3 regions of the Solibacillus cecembensis genome follow, and region 1 is predicted to be linked to each of the others. Evidence: riboswitches for the same ligand, from Rfam matches in the RefSeq annotation. Region 1 holds a riboswitch; each other region holds the start of a gene.
What was found. Region 1 has a riboswitch for cyclic di-GMP ahead of ACQKIH_RS11415 (hypothetical protein). Riboswitches for the same ligand answer to the same signal wherever they lie in the genome.
Positions count from the first base shown of each region.

Region 2: another riboswitch for cyclic di-GMP. It lies ahead of ACQKIH_RS05100 (NPCBM/NEW2 domain-containing protein); the one in region 1 lies ahead of ACQKIH_RS11415 (hypothetical protein).
Region 3: another riboswitch for cyclic di-GMP. It lies ahead of ACQKIH_RS10820 (methyl-accepting chemotaxis protein); the one in region 1 lies ahead of ACQKIH_RS11415 (hypothetical protein).

Region 1 is NZ_JBNNMF010000011.1:67,627-72,401, reverse strand. It holds gene ACQKIH_RS11425 (methyl-accepting chemotaxis protein) at 1-393, opposite strand, end outside; gene ACQKIH_RS11420 (hypothetical protein) at 435-1,148, opposite strand; gene ACQKIH_RS11415 (hypothetical protein) at 1,192-1,566, opposite strand; cyclic di-GMP riboswitch class I at 1,696-1,782, opposite strand; gene ACQKIH_RS11410 (NAD(P)H-dependent oxidoreductase) at 2,404-2,991, opposite strand; gene ACQKIH_RS11405 (MarR family winged helix-turn-helix transcriptional regulator) at 3,111-3,539, shown strand; gene ACQKIH_RS11400 (patatin-like phospholipase family protein) at 3,719-4,603, shown strand; gene ACQKIH_RS11395 (NRAMP family divalent metal transporter) at 4,760-4,775, opposite strand, start outside.
Region 2 is NZ_JBNNMF010000004.1:65,305-70,079, reverse strand. It holds gene ACQKIH_RS05100 (NPCBM/NEW2 domain-containing protein) at 1-3,724, opposite strand, end outside; cyclic di-GMP riboswitch class I at 3,855-3,940, opposite strand; gene ACQKIH_RS05095 (hypothetical protein) at 4,286-4,672, opposite strand.
Region 3 is NZ_JBNNMF010000010.1:106,913-111,687, forward strand. It holds gene ACQKIH_RS10820 (methyl-accepting chemotaxis protein) at 1-1,290, opposite strand, end outside; cyclic di-GMP riboswitch class I at 1,493-1,604, opposite strand; gene ACQKIH_RS10825 (Na-translocating system protein MpsC family protein) at 2,038-2,382, opposite strand; gene ACQKIH_RS10830 (trimeric intracellular cation channel family protein) at 2,698-3,381, shown strand; gene deoD (purine-nucleoside phosphorylase) at 3,668-4,387, opposite strand.

The sequences.
Region 1 (4,775 bases):
TTCTAACGTCGTATTCGATTGTTCTGAAATTTGGTTTGACCTTATAGATAGCTCTTCAATGGCCACTGTCATATCCTCAATTGAAGTAGAACTTTCTTCAGTAGCGATTAATTGTTTTTTTAATCCTTTACCTACTTCATCTATTGCAGCCCTTACAATATCAGCCTTTTCAGCTGCGTATTCTCCTTGTTCAGTCAGCTTTTCGCCTTTTTCATTCATGATTTTGGCAAACAACTGAATTTGCTCTTTTACTTCACTTGAAGAATGTCCGGTCATTTCACTTGTAACCTCATTATTTATATGAGATTGGCGTTTAAGCGTAAAATATTGGTACGAAAAATACAGAGAGGTACACAATAAAATGATAATAATTCCTATCATTATAATTTCCATGATTAATCTCCTAATCTTCTAATTTATTTTATAATGAATTCTTATAAATCCTTTACAACTATATAAATTCCATCAGCTATAGTCGCTGGAATTTTGCTTAGTTTTTCATTGTCCTCATATTTATGAACAATATAATTCCCTTCAACATCTACATATTTCGTTAGGCCATGATACTTCTCCAGCACGCGAATTGATTTTGGATTTGTCGCTTCAGCTAGTACAAGTTTTAACCCTTCTTCTCTTGCCTTGTTTAATAAAACATCACCTAAGCTTTGTACAATTTCATGACGGCTATGTTCTGCAATGATGCCTAGTAAAAAGATATGTAATGCTTCCCCATCTTCCAAGTCTTTTCCGTTACGTTTTTTATAATCATCTAAGAAACGTTGATCGATATCCGCTAACACACGCATGACAACGTTCATATCAGCAAACGTGCCTTCAAAAATATCCTCTTCAATAATTTCAAAAGCATTTGTATCCCCAACTAGTGCACCTAGAACATTTTGTTCGTTATCTAACGCTACAGCACAGTAACCTTGGTGAGCATATGTCTCGATATATTCCTTCGTAAACTGATACCAATCTTCATAAGGTAATTGTAATGCGTATCCGATTATTGGCTCTTGTATCCACGTCCCACCAACTTCTACCCCAACAAAAGTCTTAGCTAAACATGCTGCGGCCTTTTCAATTAATTCTGGTTGATCTTTTGTAAGGATTTCAATTGTATATAAATCTGCTGTTGTTTGCATCGTGATATTATTCCTCTCTAATTTAAAGCTGTTTATTTTGAAATTAGCGTGAAGTTGTTTCAGAAACATGATTGACTAGTCTTCCAGGGAAATTAACTGTCTCTAGTGCATTTCGAATTTGTACTGCTGAAATTTTAGATTTAGAACTTACAATGGCAATATCATTAAATCCAAGAGACGCGTAAAACATGAATGTATCTCCTAGTCCTGCCGCAACTTTTGAAGGAAGCGGTGATTGGTGGGTTGCATCAACAACTAATCGATAATTCTTTTTCTGTACCATTCCACTTGTTTTGTCCAAATGATTTAAATAGCCTTCAACAAGATCATCTTTAATAAACCCAATTATTTGAACATGTACTTCTTTCTTTGCTTCATATATTGCCATTTTATATTTTGGCTCATCAACAACTATCATTTTAAATCTCCTTCTTCATAACCATATTTTAGCTACTAGATAATGTACACCTTTGTTCGTTACAGCATTTCTTTCAAATAAAAAACTACCCCAACGAAAAATTGGGGTAGCAAAATAACCACTTCTTTTCTTGGCAACCCGACTGTCTTGATCCAATGGGATTTTAGACTCGTAGCTTTGCGTCCTTACCTTTCGATAAGTTTGCCTTTTCATTTTAAGGGATTCTAAGCAAAACATCACATATTCATGTCACTATAACAGTATAAATTACTCGTTTGGTTTTTTCAACGATAGTACTTTTTTCTAAAAGATATTGTATTAACTCAAGTTCTTTTTGGAAATGATTAGAATTATTTGGTTAATCTGATTAGATTCATTCAGTATGTCTCCTTCTTTCGTATCAGCATTAAGCACTAGCTGAAAAAATAATTACTGACTCATGTATAAAAATTAAAAAATGCTCCATACTATTAAAGATTTCACTTCGAATCTAAATGACTAGGAGGGTTAACCCGATGAGTGCGAATGATCAATAACTCAGAAGGACCATCAATACTGAGTGCAGCTAAGCAACGTTTTCTTAGGACATTCTTAAGATTCAATGCGAAAGCGAGGCAGTGTGTCATGGAGTTTTCAATGTAAGTGCTAATCAAACCCGGAATTTAATTTCCGGGTCTTTTTTTGTGTATCATGAATAATTCAAGGTCTTTAACTCGAAAAAGAATTTTTATTTGACCACTTAAACAATTATTATTAGCTGCACTTATGATACAGTTCTCCGTAATTTAACTAAATACAGTTTCATTTTTAACCCTTTAAAAGTTGCAATCGCTTTACTTAATTACCCACTTTTTTAAAGTAATCATAAATTTTATCTAATTTCTTTATTTGGTTCCCCTTTGAACTTTCCATATTGCCAAATTCAAAGAACTTAATTTTCTTAATACCTACAAAATTAAATAAAGCTCTTTTCATCAAAACTTTATGCGCGTTATTCAACCAGAGAAACGGATAGTATGTGGGGCCCTTCATAGTCGATACACATACAACGGACTTGCCTTTCAAAAGCCCTTCTGGGAAAAGCCCTTTCTTATCCTTGTAAGCAAAATTAGAAGCAAATAATTGATCTATGTATCCCATAAGCATCGCTGGAGGTCTTCCCCACCAAATTGGGTAAATAAAAACAATTTTATCCGCCCATTTAATTTGATCTCTATACTTTTCAAGGTACGGATCTGTATGCATATCACGTCTTCGTTTATGTGCATTAAAGACGAGGACCGGATTAAAATCCTCCTCATATAAATCTAAAACTTGTAATTCCTTAATGTTAGGATTTTCATTACTCCCTTTAATGACTTGCTGTAAAAAAGTATAATTTAAGCTTTTATGATTTGGATATGTATAAACAACTAGCGTTTTCATAAAGCACCCCTTTAGTTATCATTTGATAACTAAAGTTTACCACTCTATATTTTTAGTTGTCAAATGATAATTGTATTCTGATAATATCTTTGCTATCTTGTCAGTAAGAGGTGAGAGAAATGGACGAAAATGCCCTTTTTACTAAACTTGTGTCATTTACAACTTCCGTTCATCGTGTGACACAGGAATTATCACAAAACGCCAAGGCGGATTCAATCACACCCATTCAATATAATATTCTTGAATATGTCACAGTCAGTCAGTCTGTGACACCAAGCGAGATTAGTGATTGTCTACATATGTCTATGCCTAATACTAGTCGTGAACTCCGAAAGCTAATTGAAAAAGGATTAATTGAGAAAATTGGGGATTTGGGGGATCGACGAAAGCACTATATACGTCTTTCTAATGAAGGTGAAACTATGATGAAAGAAGCCTTTGCAACTATAGAATATCGTTTCCAAGCTCGAATACAAAATGCATCGAAAGAAGATTTAAAGGAAATAGACCGAGCACTAGAAATTCTTCAGACAAAATTGTTTTATTAAAAGCAATAAATTCTAGAATAAATGCTCCATCAAATGAATGTTGATTATTTAAAACAAATTCACTTTTTAAATAACGGAGCATCGCGAGGATTATTTGATAGATGGAAACTTGTCGATTTTTAGTTCTAATTTCTCCCTTTTACTCTTACAGTGTATAAAAGCATTAAAGGAGAGAACAAATGATTGTTGATGGGGTGTTCTCTGGCGGTGGCATTAAAGGTTTTGCTTATGTAGGAGCAATACAAGTATTAGAGCAACGCGGAATACAATTTAGGCGTGTAGCTGGTACTAGTGCTGGCGCTATTTTGGCAGCTTTTATCGCAGCGGGTTTTAATGCCAAAGAGCTAGAGGAAATTTTTGATGAGCTCAACTTGAAAGTATTACTCGACCCACCAAAGTTTTGGATGAACATGCCGTTTTTAAAATGGATTAATTTATATATGCGACTTGGAATGTACCGAGGTAAGGCGTTAGAAAAATGGCTTTATCAAAAATTAGCAACTAAAGGGATACGATCCTTTGGTGATTTACCAAAAGGTTCATTAAAGCTCGTTGCTTCCGATTTAACAAACGGTAAAATTGTAGTCTTGCCAGATGATTTAAAGGATTATGGCATTGATGGCAGTACATTTCCGATTTCCCGTGCGTTACGCATGAGCTGTGGTATACCGTTTTTCTTTGAACCCGTTTATTTAAAAAATGGTAAGGAAAAATGCGTCATTGTGGACGGTGGAGTACTGAGCAACTTCCCACTTTGGCTTTATGATAATCACAAGCAAGTGCGACCTGTTCTCGGTATGAAATTAAGTAGTTCCAACGAAGAGATGGCACCACATAAAATCAATAATGCCATTCAGCTATTTGAAGCGCTGTTTTCAACAATGAAAGATGCACATGACAATCGCTATATTTCACGAAGGCATGAGAAGAATATTATTTTTATTCCGGTTGAAAATTATAGTGCCACGCAATTTGATATGGATGAAGAAACGAAGAAAAAATTAATTAGCATTGGTAGAGAACGGACCATTCAATTTTTAAAAACATGGTCACCAATTTGGTGAAGTTTGAGAATAATTGCAAAACGACGAGCAGCTATTATGAATAGTTACTCGTCGTTTTCATTTAGGATATTGTTGCAATTTCTAATTTGCAAGCCACAAATTAATTATACAGGCCAAACCAATCTATATTAAAGACGCTCACGGATGATAGTTTGATTAACCAAATAACTTC
Region 2 (4,775 bases), on a different contig from region 1:
TTATTATAGGCTTACTAGAATCTTGCGTAAATTTAGCATCCGCCCATACTGTATGGTCAGACTCGTTACCGTTTTTGGCATCTGTAGTAATTAACTTTACTTCTTTTGCACCAGTGACAGGAACTTTGATAAATTCATGTTCGGTATTCGATTTGAATACATCACTACCAAATTTCATTTCGCCATCGACCCACACTTCGAATGTTGCTGAAGAGGCTTTTCCTTTTGCTACTTGGTCGATTCCAATATAGCTTTCAAAGAAATCAAAGCCTTTTCCTTCGATGTCATACACAACTTCTGAATTCGCATGTGTGCCAATTCCTTTTTTATAAATCGCATCTAGCCCTTGTCTCACAAGTGTAATTGGAGTGCCCGGAGTTGCTGTGTCTTTCTTCAAACCACCATATTGTATGTTAGACGATTTAGCATCCATATCAGACACATAGTCATAATCACTAATTACAGTAACATTTATTGCTTTTGTTTCTACAATATTCGCGTTTTTCACTTCGTAAACAATTTCGTAGTCACCTTTTTTTGTAACATCGACATTGTTCGATTTTACAACTACATCTGCAGTAATATCATTTCCTTGATACGAGGAAGCTTTTACATAATCCATTGGATCAAACGCTTGTCGTAATTTTAGCGTTACTTGTTCCTCTACAGATAAGTTTGGTTGCTGTGAATTAACTTTTACAGGTTTTAAATTCGTTAATTTTTTATCATAAGCAACGATTTCATAAATATAAGAGCCACTCGTATCTACATTTTTATCGACAAATGAAGTGCTTGTAGTATATCCAACTACTTCGCCATCTCTCAGTATTTCATAACCCATGGCAGCATCTTTATTAGCCGCATCGATGCCATATGTTAATGTAATCTCATTCTTACCTTTATTTGAAGTTAGTGATTGTACAGTAACTTGCGCATCTTTTGAGAAGCCAGTACCTTTATAATCACGTCCCAAACTATGCATATATTCTAATTTAACATTAGGTTTAGGTAAATGAGCTACCTTTTCCTTCATTTTTTCAGTAGCGGTTACATAACCCCACTCTTCAAAGAACTCTGTTAAATCTGTTTCAGTCGCTAAAGAGTAACCTATAACTAGTCTTTGTAAGTTACTACCTAAACCATCCATAACACCATCTGGATTTGTTCTTGCGATTCGAGAAGCTTTACCATAACTGTCTTCACCGTAATAATATTGCACTTGTTCCAGTACACCTAAGTAAGTCCAGAAACCGTGATTCACTTTTTCGCCTGAAAATCTTTTGTACAATGAGTTCCAATCTACGCGATCATCTGTACTGTTATTAAATATTTTTCTCATGATAACAGAATAAATATTGTTCGTTACTTCCGTATGTTCCATTATGGAGTTATTTATATTATGACCCCATTCATGATAATAGGCCCAACCATCGTTTCCAGGAGTGCTAAATGGTTTAACGATTTGTTTGAAGAATCCATCATCTCTTTTAGCTGAATTTCCACCGTTATAGCCTGTATATCCCCAGTCAGACCAGCCGTAAGGACCTTTTGTGAATACCCTTGAAGTGAACTTTGCATTAAAGCGTTGCTCATTTTCTGTATACCCACTAACTTTCTGGAACTCTTTCCACATGATTTCCCATTCATCCATTGTGTCAGATATTGTTTTTCCTGTTGGCGCTAATTCCTGAATGCCTTTTAGGGCACCTGCAGCACTTGTTGAGATTGTATTATTTTCTGAAACAAGTTCCGCTACATTGAAAACAACATCATTAGGTTTTCCGTTTGCGAAATCGTTATCGTTTATACTAATTTTCGCCACATATTGTTCTAACTCTTTTTCAAATGCTACAGGATCTGTTTTCCCATGATAGTAAACAGGGAAGGCTGTCCCACCGATTAATCTTACTTTGGGTGCATAAGCTTGTTCGCTTGGTAAAGCCGGGTTTTCTACATAAATAACTGCAGGTTTCATATTTGCATATGAAGGGGCCGTTATTGTATTTAAACCTGGATGTAAAGCATATCTTCTTATCCAGCCATTTTTATCGTCAGCGATTTGGCCGAAAATTAAGTTAGGCATCACACCTTTTTCGTCGGCATCAACAAATACTTGAATGGTTTCACCAGGTACGGCATATTTACCGAAAGTTTCTAGTGAAAATGACGTTCTTGCAATTTGGTGCGTTTTTGCTTCTGCATTTGAGTTACCACGTTGTGAAGCTGTTACGATTGCTTCGTTCGTCACATTTTCGTTGTTTAGTAAATCTTTTGCTATCGTTAAGTTAACTTGTAATTGCTCTTTTAGTGGATGTTTTGCAACTTCTTTTTCTAATTGATTGATGATATCCATTGACGCAAACTCTGGCTTTAATTTATTCATTAAACCATTAGTAAATAAATTATTCACTTGTTCTTCTAAAACATCTTCTTTATAAAATGCAAGTTCTGATAGTGTTGCCCAGTTTTGATTTGATTTCTTAAACTTAAATTTAACGCGCTTAAATGTTGTAGGTGCAAATTTAGCTTCGACTAATCCGGCCACCATATTATGTTGACCCGTTGCTACTAGTTGATAAGTATTGCCTATAGAAGTTTGAGAGGCATAAATTTCAAACTCTTCCGCAAACCCTTTACGGTCAGAATTTCGTGCTCCGTACATAATACGATTTAACGTAACGGCTTCTTTGAACTCTACTTCTACTTCATTTGTGAAATCTTTTGAATTACTTCTATTTGTTTCCCAGTAAGTATCTAAGTTTCCATCAACGGCATTTCCAATTACAGCGCTACTATAGTGACCACCATTGTTACGGATATTCTTAATGTTTCCAATATCCATTTTAAATAACTTTGAATAGGCTTCATTTGAATAATGAGTAAATGATTTTGTAATGGCATTTGTAGCTTCTGTATTTATGCCATTAATTAATGCTTTTGCATTGGCAATCGCATCTTTAAAATCCACATAAAGTGGGTGGCTTTTTGCTTCTTGTTCTAAATTGTTAAGAGCCTCAACTGTATTAAATGCTTCACTTACTTTGCTGAATGTATCATCAGTGAATAATGTCTTCATTTTTTGAGATACAGGATCTTCTTTATAGAACATAAACTCCGATGCACTTGCCCAGTCTTGATTTGCTTTCTTAAACACAAATTTTACTCTTTTAACTTCAGTAGAGGGAAACTGAATCTCGACGATATCCCCTGTAGAGCCTTTATATTCGCCAGTTGAAAGTAATGTGAAATTATCGCCTTCATCTGTTAACGAACTATGTATTTCAAATTCTTGGGCAAAGCCTTTACCTTTCGCGCTTGCTTGACGAGCAGCATAAACAATTCGATCTAACGAAATTGTTTCGTTGAAATTAAAGATCACTTCATTCGTGAATGTTGCATTATTAGCCTTATTTGTTTCCCAGTGCGTATTCATATTGCCGTCGATTGCCTTTTCAAGAGGTGATCCAGAGTAGTTGCCACCATTGTTTGTAATCGATACGATATTGGCGTTGGCTATTTTGAAAATTTCATTATATGTATCTAGTAAGTCATTTCCATATAAATTAAATTTACCGACACTAGCATGATTTGCTTGTTTGATCGTTTTTCCAACTGGAGCCGTTATAGTGCTTTTTTCTTGAACTGGACTTGCTAATGCATTGATTGGGGTACCGACTAAACTTAAAGCCATAGCCGCGGCTGTTGCAATTTTAACAACTTTCATAATAAATTCCTCCTAATGATTTTCCAAAAAAGTACATAAAAAAAACACCCTAATTAGAGTGTTTTCTTTCCCTAAAAAATTCCCATAAAAAAATTATGGAAATTTTAAAAACAAAAAGTAGAATGTACTCTTCGGTAACTGGCTGACATAGTAATATAAACCTTAGTCCCTATAGCTTTGCGTCCCTAAATTTCTTTAGGTTTGCCTATTCAATTATTCTATCTAGAAGGATAACATAATGAATATTATTCCAAAAGAACAATAAGCACTAAAAAATACCCCTCCAAATAGGATGAATTGGCTAAATATTCATGTTGTATACTATATAAAAGTGTTTTGATAGCGCATCGAATTTTTTCATTAGAAGTAGTTTGATAATTATTCTTATATAGAAATGAGAGAGTAGATATAAATAGAATGTACATAATAAACGGCGGATGTCACAGGGGGAGTAGGAAGTCAGCCTAAAGACTTCACATCGTGTGACAACGGCTGACTGACCTACGTCCTGTGGCCCCGAACTAAAAAAATCTGGATGCAATTATGCTGAGGTATAATTGATTAACTACAATTCGAATCAATTTTTATGAGTTGTTGATCTAACACGGTATTTCCTTCTTGTGCTACCGAAGTAATGCTTCTTCCAAAACAATTGGCAATGATTTTTCGTTCTTTCAGATGAATAATTCGAATTTCATAAAAGGATACACCTGTTAAATGTGCATAGATTTCTTCAAAATTGCCAGGAGAAAGCCGATAAGGAAATATTACAGGTATATTGTTTCCTATTATAATGGGGAGTTTCATAGGATGGGAAAAAGAAGACCAATCCCAAACTTCAATCTCAATTTCCTGATCTTTACGAGATAAATTAACTAGATTAATAACCGCGTTAACGGCTCTAGGCGCTTTTTCCAATATGCCAGTTGATAAGACATATTTATTCATAGTTATCCCTCCTTCCGTCTTTATAAGTTATGGAAGTGTTTCGATTACATTTGTATAATAGTGTAATTTGCTAAAAAAAATTATCATTTATATAAATTCAACA
Region 3 (4,775 bases), on a different contig from region 1:
TACTGCGTTTTTCATAGCGGCATCCTGTTCATCCGCTCCAGTAGCAACAAGTTGAATCGATTCAGATATTTCATTAGAAGCTGTTTGATTTTGGATTGAAGATGCTGCCAGCTCTTCGGATGTAGCGGATAATTGTTGAGATTCATGCGCAATTTTTTGCATCGTTTCTTTTAAACTGTTTGACATCGTATTGAAATTCTTGCCCATATCCCCAATTTCATCATTTACCTTTACCGTGACTTGTTGAGTTAAATCACCTTTAGACATCGCTAAAGATACATCACTAATACTATTAATTCTCTTCGTTATACGTAAACTCATAATAATAGAAGCGATTACAGCAAGAATGGCAATAACTCCACCTATTACGAAAAGCATTGTTCGTATGAAAGTCGCTGTACTTAATATTTCAGCTTTCTTGATGACAGCAATATACTTCCACCCTTCAATTTCAGAAGAAATTGTATTTAACATATAGTCTTCGCCATCTAATTCAGTTTCAAATAAGCCATCTTCCTCGAAAAAATCTAATGATGGGATATTTAATGAAGAAATTGGTTGGAAATTCAATTCAGAATTTTTTGGATGTGCAAGGATTGTTCCATCTTCTTGTGCAAGAATTACATAACCATCTTTACCTATATTGATTTCCTTAATTATATCTGTTAAGCCATCCAAACTTACATCTAAACCTAACACACCAGTTTGTTTTCCATCTTTTTCAATTGAAACGACATTACTTACGATAATTCCCTCTATCCCCGTTGCTGCATAGGCACTTGTTAATTTTACTTTCCCTGGTTCTTCAATACCTGCGCTGTACCAAGGGCGGTCTCGAGGATCAAAACCAGCTGGCACGGGACCTTCTGGATATTGGACATAGCCACCATCCGATGTACCCATATAAATATAAGGAGCTTTAGGATGACTATCACTAAAACGAGAAAACACATCGAAAATAGCTTTCTCCTTCTCCCCATTTGCTGAAGGGGTCATATCGATTGAACCTTCTCCTGCAATATCTTTATAGGAAGTAATCGTTGAATCGGCATCTACAACGAAACGGTCATTCGCCAATAAATTAACATTTTCCCTAATCGTTTCAAAATAGAGCGCAATTCCATTGTCCACCTGTTTAATTTCTTTCTCGCTGAAACTAATGTAATCATCCTTAGTTTTTTCGCTAACTATTTTATTAACTGTAACGCCAATAAGAACTATCGGTACTAATGATAGTAATAAAGAGAGAACTAATAATTTTGCCTTGAACGAAAATCTTTTCTTATCCATTTCTACAATCCTCTCCTTTTAATTAATAGTAGCTTAAGCTTAGACTGCTATTGCTTTAAAGCTTTTAAATCGGTAATTTTTAGAATCTCTTAATTCTTTCTAGCTATGACTTTTCCCTATTGCCAGGTAGTTTTAAACACTCAAAAAGGCTAATCTATTTAATATAGAGTAGCCAAGGAATTTATATATAGTAACTCATAAATTCGGTAACCAGGCGATCATTGTTTATGATTAAAGGACTTTTGATAGTCCTCTAAACTTTAGATCCTAGGCTTTGCGTCCTGCCCTTTCGGAACAGTTTGCCTTTAACTTCTATAGCTTTAGTTTAAAATCACACCCACTTATAATCTCATGTTGCTCTACAAAATTCAAGGAAATTTAACAAATACTAGCCATTAATCTGTGATATATGACGTATAAGTATAGTCCAAAAGTATTGTGGTGGTGGTTTTTATTCGCTATATATAGAGGTTTAAATTACAAGCAAACTTCTTTAGTGGGATCTTCATTTTGTACAACTAAATAACAAACGTATCTTGATAGTATAATGTCCTCTATTTCACGTTCTGCATTAGAACCAAGTCGGACCATTTTGTTGACATTAACAAAATGGTCACTAACTAGATACTAATAACATTCATAAAAAACGCACTTACTTGTAATACAGTTCTCCATAACACAGCTAAATGAAGCCCTCGCATTCTCACTTTTTTACAAAAACTTCAGTTGCGTAAAATTCAAAAGTTTCTATACGATTGGCTTTTCAAATATAAAGACCGATACAGCCATATCCTCTTCAACCTTTATATCAGAAAATAAATGAAGTAGCTTTGAATCGACAAGCTCTTCCATTCCTTCAGGGACTTGCACCTTATACACTTCTTGAATCATTTGAGTTCTAGCATTATGAATTACTTTTTTACCTTCTTCAGCTTGTATGATAAATTTTTCAGTTGGTGTTAGAATGCCATACATAGTAGTGACAGCCATATTCTCCACGAAATGAGTGTGGATTCTCTCCGGTCCTTTTCCATAGATTTCTTTACGAACCTTTCGTACAATTTCATTAAATGCCGTTTCCCTTTTCTTCATGTTTTCGCCCCCTGTTTATTCAAAACTATACATCAAAATTGTAGGAAAATTAAATTACCCTCTATGTTCTTTTTAAACAGAATAGTATAATGGAAGAAATGCACATAATTTAGCCACTCTTTTAAATGGAATTCTAATAATTTTTTTGTTAGAACGCTATTTTGGTTTTTCAATAATGGATTGATTCATTAGTAGGTATTGCTAATTGATTACTCCACTACAAGGTCTTTTTACAAGACTTCTTGTGGTGGAGTTTTTTTGTGTAGAAATTTAACTTGCACTTCCTTCTAAAAATAATAAGGGGGTTTTTAAAGTATGTCTTGGATTGTCCTACATTATATCGGCATTATTTCTTATGCAGCAACTGGAGCATTCATTGCTCTTGAAACGAGATTTTCTTTTATCGGGGTATACGCATTAGGCTTTATTACAGCTTTTGGGGGAGGACTGATTCGAAATGTAATTATTGGGGTTCCTGCTACGGAACTTTGGGAGCATTCTGCTATTTTAACGGTGTTAATCACATTGACAATCATCGTATTAATCCCACTAAAGTGGATTGATCATTGGAGACGCTGGGGATTATTTTTTGATTCCATTGGACTTGCTTCCTTCGCTCTTCAAGGAGCAATGCTAGCCAGCGAAGTTTTTTCCAATGATTTAGGCGTGATGATTTTAGCAGCGTTATTTACTGGTGTGGGTGGCGGAATGATTCGGGACGTTATCGCAGGTCGAAAACCACTGGCATTGAAGGAAGAAATTCATGCCATTTTAACAATTTTATGTGCACTCTCTATTTGGCTTGGATGGGATTCTCCCCTTGAGCTCACACTTACCGTCCTTATTGTAATCATAATCCGGATGTCTGCCATTCACTATAATTGGAGGCTTCCCCTGCCCTGTCATAATGATGAGAGAAGTGAATTTCGGATGCCTTTAAACTTCAGATTACTTTTTAAGAAAGCTGTTGGAAAGTCTAGCTATAAAAATGGGAAGTAATCGTTTAAGCGCCAATTCCTTTCGAGATTCGATTTTCTATATACTATTTTTTGTCCAGTGCGTTATCTCACTGAACTATCGTTTTGTACTCGGTTCAACTAGCCAAATACAGAAGGGTGTTCGGATTTTAGGGAATAACCAAAATCCCTCCATTCCATAATTAACGATATTACAGTAATCCCTTTATATAAAATTGAAAAAAGAAGTATCAAGGTTGTTTTGATACTTCTTTAATAAAGTAGACTATGTGCTTTCTATAAGTAATAACTCATATGACTCCTATTACTTATACTAAATCTAACGCTATTTCCATCATCTTTGTAAATGAAGTTTGTCTCTCTTCTTGTGTTGTTTGTTCATGTGTAATCATATGGTCACTTACTGTTAAAATTGTTAATGCTTTAACTCCAGCACTAGCAGCATTTAAATATAAACTTGTCGTTTCCATTTCTTCCGCTAATATTCCCATCTTAGCCCACTTTTCTGTTACGGTTTCATCAGCATTATAAAAAACATCACTAGATAGTACATTCCCTACATGAACCTTATAATTCTTTTCATCAGCTATTTTCTTAGCTTTCTCTAATAATTCATAAGATGCTGTAATTGGTAATTGACCTGGAAGATTGAATTGATGTGCATAATTAGAATTTGTTGCTGCTCCCATAGCAAGTATAATATCATATAACTTAATATCATTTTGCATAGCCCCACATGAACCGATACGAATTAAATTTTTAACTCCAAAAACATTGATTAGTTCCCATGAATAGATCGCCATGCTTGGTGCGCCCATACCGGTGCCCATAACAGAAACTTTCTTTCCTTTATATTCGCCTGTGTACCCAAGCATACCTCTAACTTCATTAAAAAGAACAGGTTTTTCTAAAAAGTTTTCAGCTATAAACTTTGCACGAAGTGGATCTCCTGGTAAAAGTATAGTTTCTGCTATTTCTACCCCATTTGGCTTAATATGTGGTGTTTCTTTTAATTCATTGTTTTTCATTTGATTCTCTCCTTAATATTATTATTAAGCTATGTCTTTTGTAATAGAGGTTTTTTCTATCAAGTGAGACTTACCTTTAATAAAATTTTTGGTCTACTTATAGTATTTATTATAACCGGAAATATCAAGCATAAACTTTTCAAAATTGATAGCTTTCTGCTCTAATTCACAACTTTTTCAAGTATATATTTAATTCCCATACAATGTTCACTACCTATCACTTTATATATGCATTACTTACAGTACGGTTCTCCATAGAACAAATTAATACTATAACACTCGGTTCACTAAGAATTATGGATCATAAAAAACTCCATTCATTTTACGTAAAATAACGATTAACAGTATCCCCCTCTACCAAATCACGGTCAAAGGGGGATTAGTTTAG